Regions from separate parts of the Streptomyces sp. NPDC007905 genome, predicted to be linked through region 2. Evidence: riboswitches for the same ligand, from Rfam matches in the RefSeq annotation. Region 2 holds a riboswitch; each other region holds the start of a gene.
What was found. Region 2 has a riboswitch for cobalamin ahead of ACFZDC_RS00520 (CbtB-domain containing protein). Riboswitches for the same ligand answer to the same signal wherever they lie in the genome.
Positions count from the first base shown of each region.

Region 1 (5,157 bases), on a different contig from region 2:
GCGGTCGTCGTCCTTGCGGTCGTCGTCCTTGCGGTCGAGTTCGGCGGGCGTTGGGCGACCATAGGACCAGGAAGGCCGGAAGGGCATGTTCCCGCAAGGAAAACGATCGTTTACGGCCAGCACCGGCTCAGGCACGCCCGGCACCCCTCAAGGCGGCGGTCCCCTTCGCCTCCCCCGAACTCCCCGCCCGCTCCGAAGTGATGATCATCTCCGCCAGGTCGGCGAGCGTGGCCAGCTGACGGGGGTTCATCTGCGGGGCGCGCGCGGCCAGCCTGACCAGCCCGCTCTCCCGCAGCCGCAGCAGCGGGTCCGCCTCCGCCTCCAGGCTCTGCACCACCGGCTGCAGCGCCTCGTGCAGCGCCTCCTGTTCGTCGGCGGTGAAGAAGCCCGCCGACAGGCCGAAGAACCTGCGCAGCCGGTCGGTGTGTTCGAGGCCCGGCATACCGCTCTTGCGCCACTCGCTCAACCACTGCCGGCTGGTTCCGGCGATCCTGGCCAGTTCGTCAAGCGAGTACCGCTTGCCGTCGGGCCGCCGCCGGGTCTCCCGGATGAAGTCCAGCCGCTGCCGTACCCGTTGGGCGAGACAGGCCTCCGGTGCCCGGCCGCCCGAGAGCAGTTCGACGACCACGCCGACGGGGATGCCGGTGCGGTGGGAGAGCCCGGCCACGTCCAGGACCTCCGACAGCCGGCCGGGCCGGCCGGTCAGCTCTCCGAGCCGGTCCAGCACGTCGGCCAGCGGGGCGTAGGCGTCACTCACCGAGGTCCCCCCTGGGCACGTCGTCCGTTCCGTGGCTGAGCTGACGCGAGGCTACCGGGTCACCCGTGCGCCGACCAGACATGACAACGCCGACTGCGGAAATAGGCAGCAATCGTTGACAGTTGAGGGTGTGTCGGGTGAGGATCAGGGCACGGAGAGCAAGATCGACCCGCCTCGGGTGCTGCCTATGGGGGAGCAGCATCCGGGGCGTTCCTCTGTCCGCCTTCTCCCCACGAAGGTGAGGCTCCGATGCCGCAGTCCGTTCTTCTCCTCGGAACCGGCCGCCGTGCCGCGTACGACGAGTACCCGCTGGCGCGGATCGCGGCGGCCCACCCGGTGGTGCTGGTCGGCACCGCCCCGCCCGCCTGGGCGCGCCCCTACCTGGCCGGTCATCTGGTGGCCGACCCCGGTCGGGAGGCGGCCGCCGTGGCGGTCGCGCGCTACGCGGCACGACACCGGGTCCGCGGGGTACTGACCTGGGCCGGCGAGCACCTGACCGGCGTCGCACGGCTCGCCGCACGGCTGGCGTTACCCGGCATCCCGTACGAGACGGCCGCGGCCTGCACCGACCCGGCCGCGTTGTCGGCACTCCTCGCCCGCCACAAGATCCTCCCGGCCGGCCGGGAGGACACGGAGGGGCCGCTGGTCTCCGCCGAGGCCGTCGTCCTGGACGACGAGGTCCGCATCGCCGCGCTCACCCGTACGACGCCGGGCCCGCCGCCCGCCCGGCAGCCGCTGCGGCACTCCGTGCACGCCCACGACGGGTTGCTGCACAACCCGTTCCTGCGGCACACGGTGGAGCGGACCGTGCGCGCGCTCGGCCTCGCCCACACCGTCGTCCACATCGGCCTGCGGCTCACCGCCCGTGGCCCGCTCGTCACGGACGTCGTCCCGCACCTGCCCGGCGACCTGATCCCGCTGCTGGTCGAACGGGCCACCGGCGTCGACCTCGTGCGAGCCGCCGCCGCCCTGGCCACCGGCGGGCTCCCGGACGTGACTCCGACCCGGCAGCGGGCGGCCGCGATCCAGTTCGCCTATCCGGCTGCGACGGGCCGGCTGACCCACCTGCATCTGGACCCGGCGGCCACGTACGAGCCGTGCGCCGAGCGCATGGTCCTCACCCGGCGGCCCGGCGACCCGGTCACGGCGGCCGGCCACGCAGGGCCGGCCGACCGGCTCGCGCACTGGGTGGCGGAGGGCGAGGACCCGGCAGAGTGCGAGCACGCCCTGCGCGGGATGGCCCACTACTTGAGCGCGGCCGTCGTCCCGACGTCTTGGCCGCACGCGGCCTAGGCATGCTGAGCACAAGCGCCTTTGCGATACCGCCCCGCACCAGCGGGGGCGTTGCCCCACCGCCCTTAAAAACTCCTCCGGTTGTCCACGGCCCGGCGGGGCCGGCACCACGTGGTCGGGACGCGGATCGAGGTGCGGCGCACGCGCCGCCGTGGGCGTGACCCCGGTCACCGCCCCCGTGTGCCCACAGCCACCCCTCGGCCCGCTGACGGCGGCCGGTAAAGTGGCGGGGTCGTCATCACACCTGTACGGGGGGAAGCCGGTGCAATTCCGGCGCTGACCCGCAACCGTGAACCGTCCCGCGGACGGTGAGCCGGACCGCTCCGGACGGGACGTTGACCGGCTCGCGTGCGCGGCGGCCCGTCGCGCACGGCACCGTCGAGGTTTACGGAGCCGAGCCGCCCGGGGTGGTCCCGTGCGCTGCCGGTTCCCGCAGGAGAGGCAGTCGCCGACCATGAACGTCCGCCGCAGTGCCGCGGCTCTCGCCGCCATAGGCGTGCTGGCCGCAGCCGCGCCCGCCACGGCCGCCGGCCCGTCCCCGTCCCCGTCCCCGAAGGTGACCCTTCCGTCCGGCCTGTTCGGCAAGGCGGACCCGACGTACGACGGTGTCTGGCGCCAGTCGCTGGCGCTGCTCGCGCAGCGGACGCTCGGCTACCGTCCCGCCGCGTCGGCCGTCAACTGGCTGGCGGGGCAGCAGTGCGACAACGGAGGTTTCGCCGCGTTCCGGGCCGACACCGCCAAGCCCTGTGCGGGCAAGGGCGGCGCCCAGCCCGACACCAACAGCACGGCCGCCGCCGTCCAGGCCCTGCAGGCGCTCGGCGGGCACGGCGGTGAGGTCCGCAGGGCCCTGGTCTGGCTGACGACGGTCCAGAACAAGGACGGCGGCTGGGGCTACTCGCCGGGCGGCCCGAGCGACACCAACTCCACCAGCGTCGTCATCGGCGCCTTCGCCTCGGTCGGCCAGGACCCGGCCCGGGTGCACACCGGGAGCAAGACCCCGTACGACCTGCTGGCCAAGTGGTCCCTGCCCTGCGACGACGACGGGGCTGGAGCCCTCCCCTACCAGCCGGACAAGAAGGGCAAGCTGTTCGCCAACGCGGACGCGACGGCGGCCGCGGTGCTCGGCGCGCTCGGCAAGGGTTTCGTGACCAGGGCCGGGAAGGCTCCCGAGCAGGGCTCCAGCTGCACGAACTCCGACAAGCAGCTCACCCCGGCAGAGGTGGCGAACAACGCCTCGTCCTACCTGGCCAACGCCCTGACCCCCGCCGGATACCTGAAGTCGACCCTGCCCGGCGCCGAGGACCAGCCCGACTACGGCAACACCGCGGACACGGTCGTCGCACTCGCCGCGGACGGCTGGACCGCACAGGCGAAGAAGCCGTACGGCTGGCTGGAGAAGAACGCGGCCAAGTGGGCGCGGGAGAGCGGCCCGGCCGCCTGTGCCCAGCTGATCCTCGCCGCGCACGCGGTGGGCGCCGAGCCGCGGGACTTCGGCGGTACGGACCTGGTGCGGGCGCTCAACGCGACCGGCCCGGCCCCGAAGTCGGCCGCCCGCGCCGAGGAACCCGGCAACCATGACGAGCACGACTCGGGCACCCGCGTCTGGTGGATCGTCGGCGTCGGCATCGTCGCCGGCATCGGCATCGGCATCGGCTTCCTGCTCAGCGGCCGCCGTAAGCAGCGGCAGCCGTGACCGCCGTCCGCCGTGCCGTGGCCCTGCCGGTCGCCGCGCTCGTCCTCGTGGCCGGTGCCGCCCAGGCGCACGCCGCCGGTTACCGCTACTGGTCGTTCTGGGAACGGGACGGCGGCCACTGGACGTACGCCACCGAAGGGCCGTCGACGGCCCGCCCGGACGACGGGGCCGTCCAGGGCTTCCGTTTCGCGGTGAGCGTGGACTCCGCGGACGCGAGCCGGCCGCGCGGCGCGGCGGACTTCGCCGGGATCTGCGCGGGGACACCCGCGAAGCCGGGCGTGAAACGCGTGGCACTCGTCCTCGACTTCGGCACGGCCGCTGACGCCCCGTCCGGTGAGACCCCGCCCGCCCGCCGCACGGCCTGCGCCCGCGTCTCCCCGGACGCGACGACGGCCGAGGCGCTGGCCGCCGTCGCCAAGCCCCTGCGCTACGACACCAATGCCCTGCTGTGCGCGATCGCCGGGTATCCCGGGAAGGGGTGCGGGGAGCAGGTGTCGAGCCAGCAGAGCGGGGGCACGGCAGCGAAGGAGAAGCAGGCCGGGAAGGAGTCGGACGGCGGCCCTGCCCTGGGGCTGCCGATCGGAGTGGGAGTGGTCGCCCTGCTGGCGGGAGCGGCGGTGTGGCAGGCCCGGCGGCGCGGGAATGCGTAGCGGGCGCGGGCGGGCGCAGTCCACCCCCGCCCGGCACCAGCGGCACGCCCCCCTCCATCCCGGCGCCTGGTGGCTCTGGTCCCTGGGGCTGGGCACGGCGGCGACCCGCACCACCAACCCCCTCCTGCTCGCCCTCCTCATGGCCGCGGCGGGCTATGTGGTGGCCACCCACCGCTCGCCGTCCCCCTGGGCGCGCTCCTACACCGCCTTCGCGAAACTCGCCGCCGCCGTGCTCCTCATCCGTCTCGCCTTCACGGTCGCCCTCGGCTCCCCGGTCCCCGGCACCCACGTCCTGCTCACCCTCCCCGAAGTCCCGCTTCCCGACTGGGTGCAGGGCATCCGCCTCGGCGGCGCGGTCACCGCGGAGGCCCTGCTCTTCGCCGGCTACAACGGTCTCAAGCTCGCCGCACTCCTCATCTGCGTCGGCGCCGCCAACGCCCTGGCCAGTCCGGCCCGCCTGCTCAAGTCCCTGCCCGGTGCCCTGTACGAGACGGGCGTGGCCGTGGTCGTCGCGCTCACCTTCGCACCGCACCTCGTCGCCGACGTCCAGCGTCTGCGCGCCGCCCGCCGGCTGCGCGGCCGCCCGGACCGGGGTGTACGGGGCCTGCTGCAGGTCGGACTGCCCGTCCTGGAGGGTGCGCTGGAGCGCTCGGTCGCCCTCGCCGCCGCGATGGACGCCCGCGGCTACGGCCGTACCGCCGACGTGCCGGCCCCCGTGCGCCGTACGACGACCGCGCTCACCCTCGGCGGACTGCTCGGCGTGT
Region 1 covers NZ_JBIBKS010000010.1:316,406-321,562, reverse strand. The annotation lists gene ACFZDC_RS20370 (hypothetical protein) at 1-135, opposite strand, end outside; gene ACFZDC_RS20365 (XRE family transcriptional regulator) at 128-757, opposite strand; gene ACFZDC_RS20360 (hypothetical protein) at 1,007-2,050, shown strand; cobalamin riboswitch at 2,263-2,391, shown strand; gene ACFZDC_RS20355 (prenyltransferase/squalene oxidase repeat-containing protein) at 2,505-3,743, shown strand; gene ACFZDC_RS20350 (SCO2322 family protein) at 3,740-4,393, shown strand; gene ACFZDC_RS20345 (CbiQ family ECF transporter T component) at 4,386-5,157, shown strand, end outside.
Region 1: it holds a riboswitch for cobalamin, as region 2 does, so the genes downstream of both, ACFZDC_RS20355 (prenyltransferase/squalene oxidase repeat-containing protein) here and ACFZDC_RS00520 (CbtB-domain containing protein) in region 2, are expected to answer to the same signal.

Region 2 (5,157 bases):
TGGCGCCGAGAAGAGTGAGGTGTGCGCTGGACATGGCGATCTCCGGTCTGACGTGCACGGGGAAGCGCACAGAAACTAAAGGAGGTAAGCCTTACCTAACAACTCATGGAGTGCAACTTCAAGAAAGCTTGACGAAGTCATTGCCGGCGCTGTGGTGCGCCTGTACTCGGGCAGACCGGCACGACCCGCTTCCCGGGCCCCCTCGTCTTCGGCCACTTCCTGCTCGCGGCGGCCGGACTGGTCGTCTGGATCGTCTACCTCGTCGCCGACCGGTCAGCCCTGGCGTGGACCTCCTTCGGTGTCCCCGTAGCCGTCGCGCTGCTCGGCTTCGCGATGTTCGCCCGCTGGGTGCCGGTGTACCGGACCGCCGCCCCGGCCACTACCGGGGAGGGGACCACGCCCGCGGAACGGCACCTGCCCGTTCCCGTGGTGGCCGCCCACGGCCTGCTGGGCGCCGCGACGCTGGTGCTGGTGCTGGTGCTGCTGGCGGCCCTGGGAGTGGGCGGCAGCTGAGGCCGACCGTACGTCACCAGGCGCTCTCAGCCGTAGCCGCCAGGTGGAGCGGTCTGCCGAGTGCCACGTTCCAGCGGCCGGCGCGGCCGCTGAACTCGACCGCGCTCAACGGCGCCACGTCGATCCGCCAGAAGGCCGGCTCCGGTGCTCCCAGCACCCGGACGGTCGCGGCTCGTACGACGTCCGGTTCGACCACCGCGACCGTCCGGCCGGAGAACCGCGCGGCCTCGTCCAGCCAGTCCGCGATCCGCCTGCCCAACTCGCGCACCGACTCCCCGTCGTGCGGGGCTGCCGCGGGATCGGCCAGCCACAGGGCTACGGCCTCCGGCTCGGCGGCGCTCACCTCGGCGAGCGTACGGCCCCGCCAGCGGCCCACGTCGAGGCCGGCCAGCTCGGGCGCTTCGCCGGCGTCGAGGCCGAGCGCGGAGGCGGTCTGCCGGCAGCGCTCGGTGGGGGCCACGAGCGCTCGCCCGGCCCGTGGGAGGAGCCTCGCCGCCGAGCGGGCCTGGGCGGCGCCGCCCTCCTCCAATGGGCACCCGTCGTCGAAGCGGGCCTCGCGCAGGGCCGCGTTCATGGCTGGTGAGATCAAGATCACTCGACTGGTCACGTGCTCACTCTCGCGGTCGACGGCCCCGCAATTACAGGGGATTCAAGGGAACGGCGGCTTGAGGGGCGCCCGTGAGCGCCCCGTGCGCCCTTGGCCGCGCCTCCGCTTCGCGGTACGTTCTCGGCGAAATAGACGACGGAAACGCGGAAGCCGGTGGGAATCCGGCACGGTCGCGCCACTGTATGCCCCGTTCACACCGCTCGCGGTGCGGGCAGGGCAAGTCAGACCCGCCCCGTTGTCCTGTGCACCACCGAGACGGGACGCGAGTTCCCCAGGAGGTTCTGCCATGGCGCAGTCCGTCGCTCAGCCGACCACCACCCCCACCGCCATCCCCGCCAAGCTGCCGATCGGCGCGATCGTCCCCTGGGCGGTCTTCTTCGGCATCCTGATGCTTGTCCTGCTGTACTTCGTCGGCGCCGAGCAGGGCGCCACCTCCGTCATGTCCGGCGAGAACGTCCATGAGTGGGTGCACGACGCCCGCCACCTGCTCGGCTTCCCCTGCCACTGACGGCGCGGGAATCCAGGGCCGTCCATGAACTCGGCAACCGTCCGCAACCTTCTGGTGCGTGGCATGCTCGCGGGACTCGCCGCGGGCCTGCTCGCCCTCGTCGTCGCCTACTTCCTCGGCGAGCCGCGCGTCGACTCGGCCATCGCCTACGAAGAGGCGCACTCCCACGAACACGGCATGGAAGTCGTGAGCCGCACGATGCAGTCCACCGGTGGCCTGGCCACCGGTGTCCTCGTCTACGGGGTCGCGTTCGGCGGCATCGCCGCCCTCGCGTACTGCTTCGCGCTGGGCCGGATCGGCCGCTTCGGGCCGCGCGCGAGCGCGCTGCTCCTGGCGACGGCCGGCTTGCTCACGGTCTATGTCGTGCCGTTCCTGAAGTATCCGGCCAATCCGCCGTCCGTCGGCGACCCCGACACCATCGGCAGGCGCACCACCCTGTACTTCCTGATGATGCTGCTCAGCGTGCTGCTGGCGATCGCCACCGTGATCCTCGGCAAGCGCCTCGCAGCACGGCTGGGCAACTGGAACGCGACGGTGGCCGCGGGGGCGTTCTTCGTCCTGGCCATCGGGCTGGCGTACGCGTTCCTGCCGGCCGTCAACGAGGTCCCGAAGGACTTCTCGGCCACCCTGCTCTGGCAGTTCCGCCTGGTGGCCCTGGCCATCCAACTGACTCTGTGGACCGCCTTCGGGCTCGTCTTCGGGCTGTTGGCCGAGCGGGTACTGGATCCGAAGGCCGCCCGACAGGCGAACGCGAAGGCGGCGAGTGCCGGTGCGGAAGTGACACCGGTTCCCCGCTGATCACGCTGCTCGGCGAGGCCCTCACCGCTCCGGTGGGTCGGGGCCGCCGGCCGGGTACGTGGCGAGGTGTCTCGAGTGACACCCGCGCGGTCCGCTGCCGTGATACCAGCGGCACTTCACGCGCTCCTCGATCGCGATCCCGCAGTCCAGGCACGGGCCATGGACGAGGAACTGCAGCACTTGCACCGGGAGGAGGAGGCCCTGCTCGCGCCCCGCCCGGCGTTCCACCAGGCGGGGCCGCGTTCGTGAACGATGACGATCCCGAAAAATCCGCGTCCTGCCACGGCCACTGCCTGGCCGGTGGCCACTGCGGTTGGCGTAGTCCCGCGATGAGGAGCTGGACCAGTCGGCGCGGGTCGTAGCGGGGATCGCTGTCCGCGCCGATGCGGAGTGCGCCACCTCTCCCGCACTTCCCGAGTCATCGAAAATCGCGCAGGTGCCCGTGCCCGGCGAGAAGAGGACTCTTCCGTCACTCGCTCCTCCGGTCGAATCACCGGCCACCGCACCTACGGCGCCGTTCCCTACCGGACGCACTCCCCGCGGTTCATCCTCGCCTACGGCCCACTGGACACGGAGTCCGGCTCCCGCCGTCGGCGGCCCGAGGCCGGCGCCGTGCTCCCTCCGGGTCCGCCCACAGGTGTCGGGTACCCCCACCGGGTATGGTCTGGGGCGGGGCACCGCCCCCCATGGAGGAGTCCGCAGAAAGGAGAGCAGGCCACGATGGGCAGCACACCCGCACGCCGCCCGGGCACCGCCCGGCTGCTGGCCCTGTGTGCGGTCCTGCTCGGCCTCTTCCTCATGCACGGCGCCCCGGCCACAGCCGCTGACGGCTGCCACGGCGCGGTGGGGGCTGCTGCCTCGGTCCACGAAGGCCACGAAGGGCACGAAGTCCAGGCCTTCCCGAAGGTGTCGGACCGGGCCCTGCTGCCTCATGCGGACGGTGCCCAAGCCCATGCCGTGAAGGGCATGAGTTCGCACGGGACGATGTGCGTCGCGATTCCCGCGCAGAACGACATCCCGGTGCCCGTCGCGCCTCTCGTCGGTGTGGCCGCCCTCGCGGTACTGGCGGCTTGGGCCCTGCGCTGGGCATGGAATCCCGACGGAACCCGGCGGCGCGGCCCCCCGGGCGGACGCGGTCTCCTGCTCCAGGTGTGCATCGCGCGGACGTGAGCGGACCTGCACCGGAACCTGCCACCGGCGGTATCCGGCCGCGACGTCCTGCCCACAGCGCGCCCCACACGGCGTGGTGCGCCACCCGGAGAGATCCTCGAAAAGACGATGTTCGCTTTCACCCGCCCCACCATCCGCGACCGAGCCCTCGCGGCAACCGGTATCGCAGCCGCCCTCACTCTGGCCCTGGCCGCTTGCGGCGCGCCCGACGACTCGTCCACGCCTGGCATGCACCACGGCAGCACGCCGTCGGCGCCCGCCTCGGCGAGCCCCGGCTCCTCGATGAGCGACATGCCCGGCATGGACCGGGCCGCCGTCGGCAACGGCCTGGCCGACAGCAGGGACGGCTACCGCATGACCGGCTCCGACACCACCCTGAAGGGCGGCAAGCCGGCTCCGTACCGGTTCATGATCATTGACCCGGCGGGCAAGGCGGTCACCGGCTTCGCACTCGACCAGACCAAGCGGATGCACTTCTACGCCATCCGCTCCCACCTGACCGGCTTCCAGCACCTGCATCCCACGATGGCCTCCGACGGCACGTGGACCGCCGATCTTGCCGCCCTGACACCGGGTTCGTGGCGGATGTTCGCTTCGTTCACCCCCGACAGCGGAAGCGGCAAGGACAAGGACTTCGTCCTCAGCCGGACCCTCACCGTCCCGGGTACGGCCACCAGGACCGCGCTCCCCCCGGCGGGGAACTCGACACAAACCGATGGGTACACCGTCACCGTGTCCGGCGGGCTCATGGCCGGCATGGCGCACCCGCTGACCGTGCGTATCACCAAGGACGGCAAGCCCGTCACCGACCTGCAGCCCTACCTGGACACCTACGCACCTGACCGCGTTCCGCCAGGGCGATGCGGCGTTCGCCCACCTCCACCCCACCACCACCGTCAACGGCGACCACGGCGGACCGGAGCTGTCCCTCCACGCGGAACGGGCCACGGCGGGCAACTGGCGCCTCTTCCTGCAGTTCCAGACCGGCGGCAGGCTCCACACGGCTGCCCTGACCCTGCGCGTCGGCTGACCCCCTCCGCGCAGCCGGCCCGCCGTCACGCCCGACGCCCGTGGCGGCGGGCAACGCGGCCGTATCCAGCGCTGCCCCGGAGGTGCGACGGTCGGCGTGTGATCGTCGATGTGCGGCGCACCCGGGAACAGGCTTTGTGACACGGAACCTTCGCGACGAGAGGTGACTGGTATGCAGGCGATCGGAGATGCGCTGCTGATCACCGGGTCGATGACCTGGGAGATCACCTGGGCGCTGATCCTTGGCTTCACCCTGTCCGCGGTCGTGCAGGCGGTGGTGCGCAAGAAGACCGTCGTACGGCTGCTCGGTGACGACCACCCGCGTACGCTCACCGTGGCCGCAGGCCTCGGTGCGGCCTCCTCGTCCTGTTCCTACGCCGCCGTCGCTCTGGCCCGGTCGCTGTTCCGCAAGGGCGCCGATTTCACGGCCGCGATGGCCTTCGAGATCGCCTCCACCAACCTCGTGGTCGAACTCGGTGTGATCCTGGCCCTGCTGATGGGCTGGCAGTTCACCGCCGCGGAGTTCGCCGGC
Region 2 covers NZ_JBIBKS010000001.1:99,215-104,371, reverse strand. The annotation lists gene ACFZDC_RS00535 (ZIP family metal transporter) at 1-34, opposite strand, end outside; gene ACFZDC_RS00530 (hypothetical protein) at 334-513, shown strand; gene ACFZDC_RS00525 (histidine phosphatase family protein) at 527-1,120, opposite strand; cobalamin riboswitch at 1,214-1,370, shown strand; gene ACFZDC_RS00520 (CbtB-domain containing protein) at 1,407-1,628, shown strand; gene ACFZDC_RS00515 (CbtA family protein) at 1,653-2,426, shown strand; partial or broken gene ACFZDC_RS00510 (TetR family transcriptional regulator) at 2,737-2,823, opposite strand; gene ACFZDC_RS00505 (hypothetical protein) at 3,147-3,596, shown strand; gene ACFZDC_RS00500 (hypothetical protein) at 3,705-4,766, shown strand; gene ACFZDC_RS00495 (permease) at 4,798-5,157, shown strand, end outside.

Region 3 (5,157 bases), on a different contig from region 2:
GATCTTCACGTTCCTGCCCCGCCTGTGGTCGGTCTCGCACCGCCACGGCTACGTCACGACCTCGGACTTCGTGCGCGGCCGCTTCGGCTCGAAGGGGCTGTCGCTGGCCGTGGCGCTCACCGGCATCCTCGCGACGATGCCGTACATCGCGCTCCAGCTCGTCGGCATCCAGGCGGTGCTGGACGTGATGGGCGTCGGCGGCGGCGAGAACACCAACTGGTTCGTGAAGGACCTGCCGCTGCTGATCGCCTTCGGCGTGCTGGCCGCGTACACGTACTCGTCGGGTCTGCGCGCCCCCGCCCTGATCGCGTTCGTGAAGGACACGCTGATCTACCTCGTCATCGCGGTGGCGATCATCTACATCCCGATCAAGCTGGGCGGGTTCGACGACATCTTCGCCAAGGCGGCCGACGCGTTCAGCCAGGTCAACCCGGCCACCGGCAAGCCGCGCGGCGCGCTGGCCCCACCGGAGGCGGGCCAGTGGACCTACGCCACCCTGGCGCTCGGCTCCGCCCTGGCCCTGTTCATGTACCCGCACTCGATCACCGCGACGCTGTCGTCCCGGAGCCGTGAGGTGATCCGGCGCAACACCACGATCCTGCCGCTGTACTCCCTGATGCTGGGCCTGCTGGCGCTGCTCGGCTTCATGGCGATCGCGGCCGGAGTGAAGGTCACCAACGGGCAGTTGGCGATTCCGCAGCTGTTCGAGAACATGTTCCCGGACTGGTTCGCCGGTGTGGCCTTCGCGGCGATCGGCATCGGCGCCCTGGTGCCCGCGGCCATCATGTCCATCGCGGCGGCGAACCTCTTCACACGCAACATCTACAAGGACTTCATCAAGCCGGACGCGACGCCCCAGCAGGAGACCCGCGTCTCCAAGATCGTGTCGCTGCTGGTGAAGGTGGGCGCGCTGGTCTTCGTCCTGACGATGGACAAGACGGTGGCGATCAACTTCCAGCTGCTGGGCGGGATCTGGATCCTGCAGACCTTCCCGGCCCTGGTCGGCGGCCTGTTCACCCGATGGTTCCACCGCTGGGCACTGCTCGCCGGCTGGGCGGTCGGCATGGTCTACGGCACGCTCGCCGCCTACGGGGTGGCCTCGCCGACCCAGAAGCACTTCGGTGGCTCCGCGAAGGAGATCCCGGGCATCGGGGAGATCGGCTACATCGGCCTGACGGCGTTCGTCCTCAACGTCGCGGTCACCGTGGTCCTCACGTTCGTCCTCAAGGCCGTGAAGGCCGCCGAGGGCCTCGACGAGACCAGGCCGGGCGACTACACGGCGGACGCGGGCGACCCGGGAGTCGAGGTGGAACTGCCGCCGGCCACGGCGGGCGCCAGCCACTGAATCACGCCCCTGTAGGGGCGCGCAGAACCGCTCGAGCACCAACACACCACCCCCAGCGGGCCGCCGAACGGCTAGACCGACGGCGGCCCGCTTCCGTTCGCGCACCCGAGCGGAACCGGAACCCCGTGTCCGGCTGGACGACAGCGCCGCGCCCACCCCGAGTTGACCCTCTGAAGCCACCGCAACACGCAACAGACACAACATCTGGGGGTGACACCACAGCCCGGCACTAGATGTATGCTCATCCTCGCTGTCGCCGCAGGGGAATCCGGTGCGAATCCGGAACTGTCCCGCAACGGTGTACTTGCGTGCATCCGCACGCCTGTCCAGTCCGAGGACCTGCCGTCAGCGCGCGCCCGGCCGTCCGGTCCGGGTGCCTTGAGACGTCCGGGCCTCGTGGAGTGGGCCGGTGGACGCGACGCCGTGCGCGCTCGTGCTGCCCCTGCCCTCCGCAAGGCCCCGTGCCGAGCGAGGGAGAGCCCCACGTGACCATCGCGCCAGCCGATCCGGCTTCAGTCAGCGACCTGAAGGCCGACGGTCCCGGTGCCGCGCTGCTGCGGACCCTGACCGAGCTGACCGCCGACCTCCCCGACGCCGACCCCGGCCGCGTCGCCGCGGCCGCGCTGCGCGGCCGGTCCGCACGGGCCGACGAGGCGGAGTTGCGCGAGCTGGCCACGGAGGCGGCCGCCGGACTGATCTCCGACGACCCCGCCTACTCTCGGGTGGCCGCCCGGCTGCTGACCCTCTCCATCAGGGCCGAGGCCGCCTCGCAGGGCGTCGTGTCCTTCACCGGGTCCGTCGCCGTGGGCCACCGCGAGGGCCTGGTCGCCGACCGCACGGCGGAGTTCGTGCGGCTGCACGCCGAGCGTCTGGACTCGCTGATCGACGCGGCGGCCGACGACCGCTTCGGTTACTTCGGCCTGCGCACCCTGCACAGCCGCTATCTGCTCCGGCACCCCATCACCCGCAAGGTGATCGAGACGCCCCAGCACTTCATGCTGCGCGTCGCCGCGGGCCTGGCCGAGGACGACACCGTCCGCTCCGTGGACGAAGTGGCGGCGCTCTACGGGCTCATGAGCCGCCTCGACTACCTGCCCTCCTCCCCCACGCTCTTCAACTCCGGCACGCGGCACCCGCAGATGTCGTCCTGCTACCTCCTCGACTCCCCGCTGGACGAGCTGGACTCCATCTACGACCGCTACCACCAGGTCGCCCGCCTGTCGAAGCACGCCGGCGGCATCGGTCTGTCGTACTCCCGTATCCGCTCGCGCGGTTCGCTGATCCGAGGCACCAACGGGCACTCCAACGGCATCGTGCCGTTCCTGAAGACCCTGGACGCCTCGGTGGCCGCGGTGAACCAGGGCGGCCGGCGCAAGGGTGCCGCCGCGGTGTACCTGGAGACCTGGCACTCCGACATCGAGGAGTTCCTGGAGCTGCGCGACAACACCGGTGAGGACGCCCGCCGTACCCACAACCTGAACCTCGCCCACTGGGTCCCGGACGAGTTCATGCGCCGGGTCAACGCCGACGAGCAGTGGTCGCTGTTCTCCCCGGCGGACGTCCCGGAGCTGGTGGACCTGTGGGGCGAGGAGTTCGACGCGGCCTACCGCGAGGCGGAGGCGAACGGTCTCGCCAGGAAGACGATCCCGGCCCGCGACCTGTACGGCCGCATGATGCGCACCCTCGCGCAGACCGGCAACGGCTGGATGACCTTCAAGGACGCCGCCAACCGGACGGCCAACCAGACGGCGACCGCGGGCCACGTCATCCACTCCTCCAACCTCTGCACGGAGATCCTGGAGGTCACGGACGACGGGGAGACGGCGGTCTGCAACCTGGGTTCGGTCAACCTCGGTGCCTTCGTGGCGAACGGCGATCTCGACTGGGAGCGCCTCGACAGGACGGTCCGCACGGCCGTGACCTTCCTCGACCGCGTGGTCGACATCAACTTCTACCCGACCGAGCAGGCGGGCCGTTCCAACGCCAAGTGGCGTCCGGTGGGCCTCGGCGCGATGGGCCTGCAGGACGTCTTCTTCAAGCTGCGCCTGCCCTTCGACTCCCCCGAGGCCAGGGCCCTGTCCACGCGGATCGCCGAACGCATCATGCTCGCCGCGTACGAGGCCTCCGCCGACCTGGCCGAGCGCAACGGCCCGCTGCCGGCCTGGGAGAAGACCCGCACGGCCAAGGGTGTCCTGCACCCTGACCACTTCCCGGGCGTTCGCCTGACCTGGCCGGAGCGCTGGGCGGCCCTGCGCGAGCGGATCGCCTCGGTCGGCATGCGCAACTCGCTGCTCCTCGCGATCGCGCCCACCGCGACCATCGCCTCCATCGCGGGCGTGTACGAGTGCATCGAGCCGCAGGTGTCCAACCTGTTCAAGCGCGAGACGCTCTCCGGTGAGTTCCTGCAGGTCAACTCGTACTTGGTGAAGGACCTGAAGGAGCTGGGGGTCTGGGACGCCCGGACCCGGGAGGCGCTGCGCGACTCCAATGGCTCCGTGCAGGACTTCGCGTGGATCCCGGCCGAGGTGCGGGCGCTGTACCGCACGGCGTGGGAGATCCCGCAGCGCGGCCTGATCGACATGGCCGCGGCCCGCACCCCGTTCCTGGACCAGGCGCAGTCCCTGAACCTGTTCCTGGAGACCCCGACCATCGGCAAGCTCTCCTCGATGTACGCGTACGCCTGGAAGTCGGGCCTGAAGACGACGTACTACCTGCGCTCCCGCCCGGCGACCCGCATCGCCCGCGCGGCACAGGCGCAGGCCCCCATCCCCGTCCAGCAGGCCGCCGACCCCGACGCGGTCGCCTGCTCCCTTGAGAACCCCGAGTCCTGCGAGGCCTGCCAGTGATGACCACCCGTAACACCAACCTCCTCGACCCGGGCTTCGAGCTGACTCTCCGCCCGATGCGCTACCCCGACTTCTACGAGCGCTACCGGGACGCCATCAAGAACACCTGGACCGTGGAGGAGGTCGACCTCCACTCGGACGTCGCCGACCTCGCGAAGCTGACCCCGGCCGAGCAGCATCTGATCGGCCGCCTGGTCGCGTTCTTCGCGACGGGCGACTCGATCGTCGCGAACAACCTGGTGCTGACGCTGTACAAGCACATCAACTCCCCCGAGGCGCGGCTCTACCTGAGCCGTCAGCTCTTCGAGGAGGCCGTGCACGTCCAGTTCTATCTGACGCTCCTGGACACCTACCTGCCCGACCCGGACGACCGGACGGCGGCCTTCGCGGCCGTGGAGAACATCCCCTCCATCCGCGAGAAGGCCGAGTTCTGCTTCAGGTGGATCAACGAGGTCGAGAAGCTGGAGCGCCTGGAGTCCCAGGCCGACCGCCGCCGCTTCGTGCTCAACCTCATCTGCTTCGCCGCGTGCATCGAGGGCCTGTTCTTCTACGGCGCCTTCGCGTACGTCTACTGGTTCCGCAGCCGGGGTCTGCTGCACGGGCTGGCCACCGGCACCAACTGGGTGTTCCGGGACGAGACGATGCACATGTCCTTCGCTTTCGACGTGGTCGACACCGTCCGCAAGGAGGAGCCGGACCTCTTCGACGACGCGCTGCAGCAGCAGGTCACCGACATGCTGCGGGAGGCCGTCGAGGCCGAGCTGCAGTTCGCGCGCGACCTGTGCGGTGACGGCCTCCCGGGCATGAACACCGACTCCATGCGGCAGTACCTCGAGTGCGTCGCCGACCAGCGCCTGACGCGCCTCGGCTTCGCCCCGGTGTACGGCTCGGAGAACCCGTTCTCCTTCATGGAGCTGCAGGGTGTTCAGGAGCTGACGAACTTCTTCGAGCGCCGCCCCTCGGCGT
Region 3 covers NZ_JBIBKS010000006.1:162,549-167,705, reverse strand. The annotation lists gene mctP (monocarboxylate uptake permease MctP) at 1-1,345, shown strand, start outside; cobalamin riboswitch at 1,563-1,707, shown strand; gene ACFZDC_RS13020 (ribonucleoside-diphosphate reductase subunit alpha) at 1,831-4,191, shown strand; gene ACFZDC_RS13015 (ribonucleotide-diphosphate reductase subunit beta) at 4,191-5,157, shown strand, end outside.
Region 3: it holds a riboswitch for cobalamin, as region 2 does, so the genes downstream of both, ACFZDC_RS13020 (ribonucleoside-diphosphate reductase subunit alpha) here and ACFZDC_RS00520 (CbtB-domain containing protein) in region 2, are expected to answer to the same signal.

Region 4 (5,157 bases), on a different contig from region 2:
GCGATCCTGCCAGCCGGCCCGGCAGGGGGCGGTCCGCCCGCGCATTTCAGGTCGGAAGTCGCACCGCCGAACGGGTGGACATGGCCTTGAAACATCCGGAATCGGCTTTTCCACACGATCGCCGGTCATTCAATGATCTTTCCTGCTCGCTGGACGACGTTCCGCCGCCTCTCCAGGGGGACGCATGGCTCGTGATCGCACATCCTCCCGCTTCCGCCACCGCGTCGGCGCCCTCGCCGCCGCCACGGCGGCGCTGGCCCTCGCGGGCGCCCAGGCCGCGTCCGCCGTCTGCGCCGTGTCGCCGGTGGCCGCGATGGGCCTGCCCCGGGGGCACGACGTGTCGTCCTACCAGAAGCACGTCGACTGGCCGGCCGCACGGTCGGAGGGCGCTCGGTTCGCCTACGTCAAGGCGACCGAGGCCACGACCTACCGCAACCCCTATTTCGACCGGCAGTACGACGGCGCGCGCCGGGCCGGCCTGATCCGCGGCGCGTACCACTTCGCGCGGCCGGACAGGTCCTCGGGCGCCGAGCAGGCCGCGTACTTCGTGCGGCACGGCGGCGACTGGCGGGCGGACGGCTGGACGCTGCCGCCCGCGCTCGACATCGAGTACAACCCGTACGACAGGCGGGACAAGTGCTACGGGCTGGGCCAGGGGCAGATGGTCCACTGGATCCGGTCCTTCAGCGAGGAGGTCGCACGGCAGACCGGCCGCCGCCCGGTGATCTACACCACCGCCGACTGGTGGGACGCCTGCACCGGCGACAGCCGCGCCTTCGCCTCGGACCATGCTCTGTGGATCGCCCGTCACGGCTCCTCGGGCCCGGGATCGCTGCCGGGCGGGTGGTCGGACTGGACCTTCTGGCAATACGGCGACCGGGGCGGCCTGCCGGGTGACCAGAATCTCTTCAACGGGCCGCCGAGCCGGCTGCGGGCCTTCGTGCGGGGCTGGTAGCCAAGCGGCATATGGGGCGTCGGGCGCGAACGGAACTCCGATCCCCTGTTATCGACACCCTCACGCCTGCCCCAGTTCATCTTCCGTTCACCCAGGTTGCCTACGGTCCAACAGCCAACGACCTCGAACGATTGCCTGGGTAAATGGAAAACTTCTCGCTGATCCTCGCGATTGTGGTAATAACCGCACTCGCGTTCGATTTCACGAACGGTTTTCACGACACCGCCAACGCGATGGCCACGACCATCTCGACCGGTGCGCTCAAGCCCAAGGTCGCGGTGGCCATGTCCGCCGCCCTCAACCTTGTAGGCGCTTTCCTCTCCGTGGAGGTCGCCAACACGATCTCCAAGGGTCTCGTCGATGAGAACGGCATCCGTCCCGAGGTCATCTTCGCCGCCCTGGTCGGCGCGATCCTCTGGAACCTGATGACCTGGCTGGTGGGACTGCCCTCCAGCTCCTCGCACGCTCTGATGGGCGGCCTGATCGGCGCCACCGTCGCCTCCGCGGGCTTCGGCGCCGTCCACGGTGACGTCCTGGTCACCAAGGTTCTGCTCCCGGCCGTCGCCGCCCCGGTGGTGGCCGGTGTGGCGGCCATGCTCGCCACCCGCTTCTCCTACGGCATCGGCGGCACGGCCGACGGCGAGGCCACCCGCAAGGGCTACCGCGCCGGTCAGATCGCCTCCGCCGGCCTGGTCTCCCTCGCGCACGGCACCAACGACGCGCAGAAGACGATGGGCATCATCACCCTGGCGCTGATCGCGGGCGGTGCCATCGCCCCGGGCTCCAACCCTCCCACCTGGGTGATCCTCTCCGCGGGTCTGGCCATCGCACTCGGCACCTACATCGGCGGCTGGCGCATCATCCGCACCATGGGCAAGGGCCTGACCGACCTGGAGCCGCGACAGGGCTTCGCCGCCCAGACCAGCGCGGCCACCGCCATCCTGGCCTCCTCCCACCTCGGCTTCTCCCTCTCGACCACCCACGTGGTCTCCGGCTCGGTGATGGGTGCCGGTCTGGGCCGCAAGGGCGGTGTGGTCCGCTGGTCCACCGCGACCCGCATGGTCGTCGCCTGGGCCCTCACCCTCCCGGCCGCCGCCCTGGTCGGCGCGCTCGCCGAGTCCGTCACGGACCTGGGCGACTGGGGCACCGCGGTCGTCGCCGTCTTCCTGGTCGGCGCCAGCGCCGCGATCTGGAAGTTCTCCCGGCGCGAGGTCGTGGACAGCGCCAACGTCAACGCCGTCGACGGAACCGAGGAGCCGGCCGGCGTGGTGACCGCCGCCATCGCCGCGGTGACCCCGCCGCCCACGGGCACCCTCACCGTCACCGAGGACCTGACGGCCACGATCCCGGCTCCGGCCGCGACCGACACCGCGGCGCCGGCGGTTCCGCCGGCCGCGACGGTCTGACCCCGAGCACCCGGTAACTGAAGGAAGCATCCCCATGAAGATCGACTGGGCGGCTCTCGGCTCCGTCTTCGGCGTCAGCCTCGCGTTCACGGTGGGCGTGGTGGCCCTGTTCACCCTCGGCATCAACGGCCTGTCGCGACGCGAGAAGGCCACCGCGCAGGGCAACTCGGCGGCGCTCACCGCGACCGGTGCGTACGTGTGCTTCGCCGCGTGCGCGGCCGCGGTGGCCTACGGGATCTACCTGATCGTGGCCAAGCCCTGACCCACCGTCCGAAAGGCTCCTTGCCGGCGTGTCCCGGCAAGGAGCCTTCCGCATGCCCGGACCTCACCGGTGTGGGGCTCAGCACACTCTCCCCTCGCAGGTCAAAGGCAAGTTGACGGCCCTTCCGGGCGCGTGGTGGACTGCCCGGGCCATGTACGGCGGCAGAGAGGAAGCCGGTGCGAATCCGGCGCGGTCCCGCCACTGTCACCGGGGAAGGAATCCCGGGAGCCAGGAACTCTCACCGCCGGTCTCGTCGAACCAGGGCGCGGACACCCTGAGTGAGGACATATCGCCATGCGCGGCTGCCGATTGAGGTTCAGTAACCGGGTTCTGCCTGCCCCCGCGGCCGGCTGAGCCGATGGGTGCCGATCGCTTCTACGCGTACGGCGCCGCCGCCGGCCTTCTCGGCGACCTGCTCCTCGGCGATCCGCGCCGGGGGCATCCGGTCGCCGCGTTCGGGCGGGCCGCCGGGGCCGTGGAACGTGTGCTGTGGCGCGACCACCGTGGGTGGGGGGCGCTGCACACGGGGGTGTGCGCCGGGGGTGCCGTCGCGCTCGGGGCTCTCGCCGAACGGGCCGTACGCCGGTCTCCCGCCGCCTCCGTCGCCCTGACCGCCGCCGCCACCTGGGCCGTCGTCGGGGGTACTTCCCTCGCGCGGGAGGCCCGGGTCATCGGGCACGCCCTCGCGGCCGGCGACGTGGCGGCCGCCCGCGAGCGGCTGCCGCATCTGTGCGGCCGTGATCCGCAGGCGCTGGACACCCACGGGATCGCCCGGGCCGTGGTCGAGTCGGTCGCCGAGAACACCTCCGACGCCGTCGTGGGCGCGCTGGTGTGGGGTGCCGTGGGCGGGGTCCCCGCGCTGCTCGGGTTCCGGGCCGTCAACACCCTGGACGCGATGGTGGGGCACAAGTCGCCCCGCTTCCGGCGCTACGGCTGGGCCTCCGCCCGCCTCGACGACGTCGCCGGGTGGCCGGGTGCGCGGTTGACCGCCGTGCTCGCCGCAGCGGCCGGCCCCGATCCCCGCGGCGCGCTGCACGCCTGGAAGGCCGACGCGCGCAGGCACCCGAGCCCCAACGCCGGGCCCGTGGAGGCCTCGTTCGCGGGCGCCCTCGGTGTGCGGCTGGGCGGGACGCTCTCCTACGGCGGCCGCGTCGAACACCGGCCCGTTCTGAACGGGGGCACCGGGCGGGCCGTCCGGGTCACCGACATCGACCGGGCCGTACGGCTCTCCCGCCGCGTCGGCCTGCTCGCGCTCGGCGTCACGGTCGCCGGGCGCCGACTCGTGAAGGGACGTGGGAAGTGAACGGTGGTCTCCTCGTCGCCGGCACCACCTCCGACGCCGGCAAGAGCGTCGTGACGGCCGGGATCTGCCGGTGGCTCGTGCGCCAGGGCGTGAAGGTGGCGCCCTTCAAGGCGCAGAACATGTCCCTCAACTCGTTCGTCACCCGGGAGGGCGCGGAGATCGGGCGGGCGCAGGCCATGCAGGCCCAGGCCTGCCGGGTCGAGCCGACCGCGCTGATGAACCCGGTGCTGCTCAAGCCGGGCGGCGAACAGAGCAGCCAGGTGGTGCTGCTGGGCAAGCCGGTGGGCGAGCTGAGCGCACGCGGGTATCACGGCGGGCGCCAGCAGCGGCTGCTCGGCACCGTGCTGGACTGCCTGGCCGAGTTGCGGGGCACGTATGACGCGGTGATCTGTGAGGGGGCCGGTTCGCCCGCGGAGATCAATCTGCGGCGGACGGACATCGTGAACATGGGGATCGCGCGGAACGCGCGGCTGCCCGTGCTGGTGGTGGGCGACATCGACCGCGGGGGCGTCTTCGCCTCCTTCTTCGGGACCGTCGCCCTGCTCTCGCCCGAGGACCAGGAGCTGGTCGCCGGGTTCCTGGTGAACAAGTTCCGGGGGGACGTCTCGCTGTTGGAGCCGGGCCTCGACATGCTGCACGGGCTCACCGGGCGGCGCACCTACGGTGTGCTGCCGTTCCGGCACGGGCTCGGCATCGACGAGGAGGACGGGATGGGGGTCCCCCCGCGCGAGCGAAGCCGAGCGTGGGGGAGGGTCTCGCCGCACGGCACCGTACGGGAGTCCGCGGTGGTACCGCCGGTCGGCGAGGACGTGCTGCGGATCGCCGTCTGCGCGATCCCGCTCATGTCCAACTTCACGGACGTGGACGCGCTGGCCGCCGAGCCGGGTGTCGTGGTGCGGTTCGTGGACCGGCCGGAGGAGCTGGCCGACGCCGACCTGGTGGTGATCCCGGGCACGCGCGGGACCGTGCGGGCGCTGGAGTGGCTGCGGGAGCGGGGTCTTGCGGACGCGCTGGTGCGCAGGGTTGCCCAGCACCGGCCCGTCCTCGGCATCTGCGGCGGCTTCCAGATCCTCGGCCGGCACATCGAGGACGAGGTCGAGTCGCGGGCCGGCCAGGTCCCGGGGCTCGGAGTGCTCCCCGTGCGGGTGCGCTTCGCCCGGGAGAAGACCCTGACCCGGCCGGTGGGTGAGGCCCTCGGCGAACCGGTCGAGGGATATGAGATCCACCACGG
Region 4 covers NZ_JBIBKS010000016.1:159,756-164,912, reverse strand. The annotation lists gene ACFZDC_RS27385 (GH25 family lysozyme) at 185-955, shown strand; gene ACFZDC_RS27380 (inorganic phosphate transporter) at 1,099-2,361, shown strand; gene ACFZDC_RS27375 (hypothetical protein) at 2,396-2,623, shown strand; cobalamin riboswitch at 2,743-2,881, shown strand; gene ACFZDC_RS27370 (cobalamin biosynthesis protein) at 2,982-3,926, shown strand; gene ACFZDC_RS27365 (cobyric acid synthase) at 3,923-5,157, shown strand, end outside.
Region 4: it holds a riboswitch for cobalamin, as region 2 does, so the genes downstream of both, ACFZDC_RS27370 (cobalamin biosynthesis protein) here and ACFZDC_RS00520 (CbtB-domain containing protein) in region 2, are expected to answer to the same signal.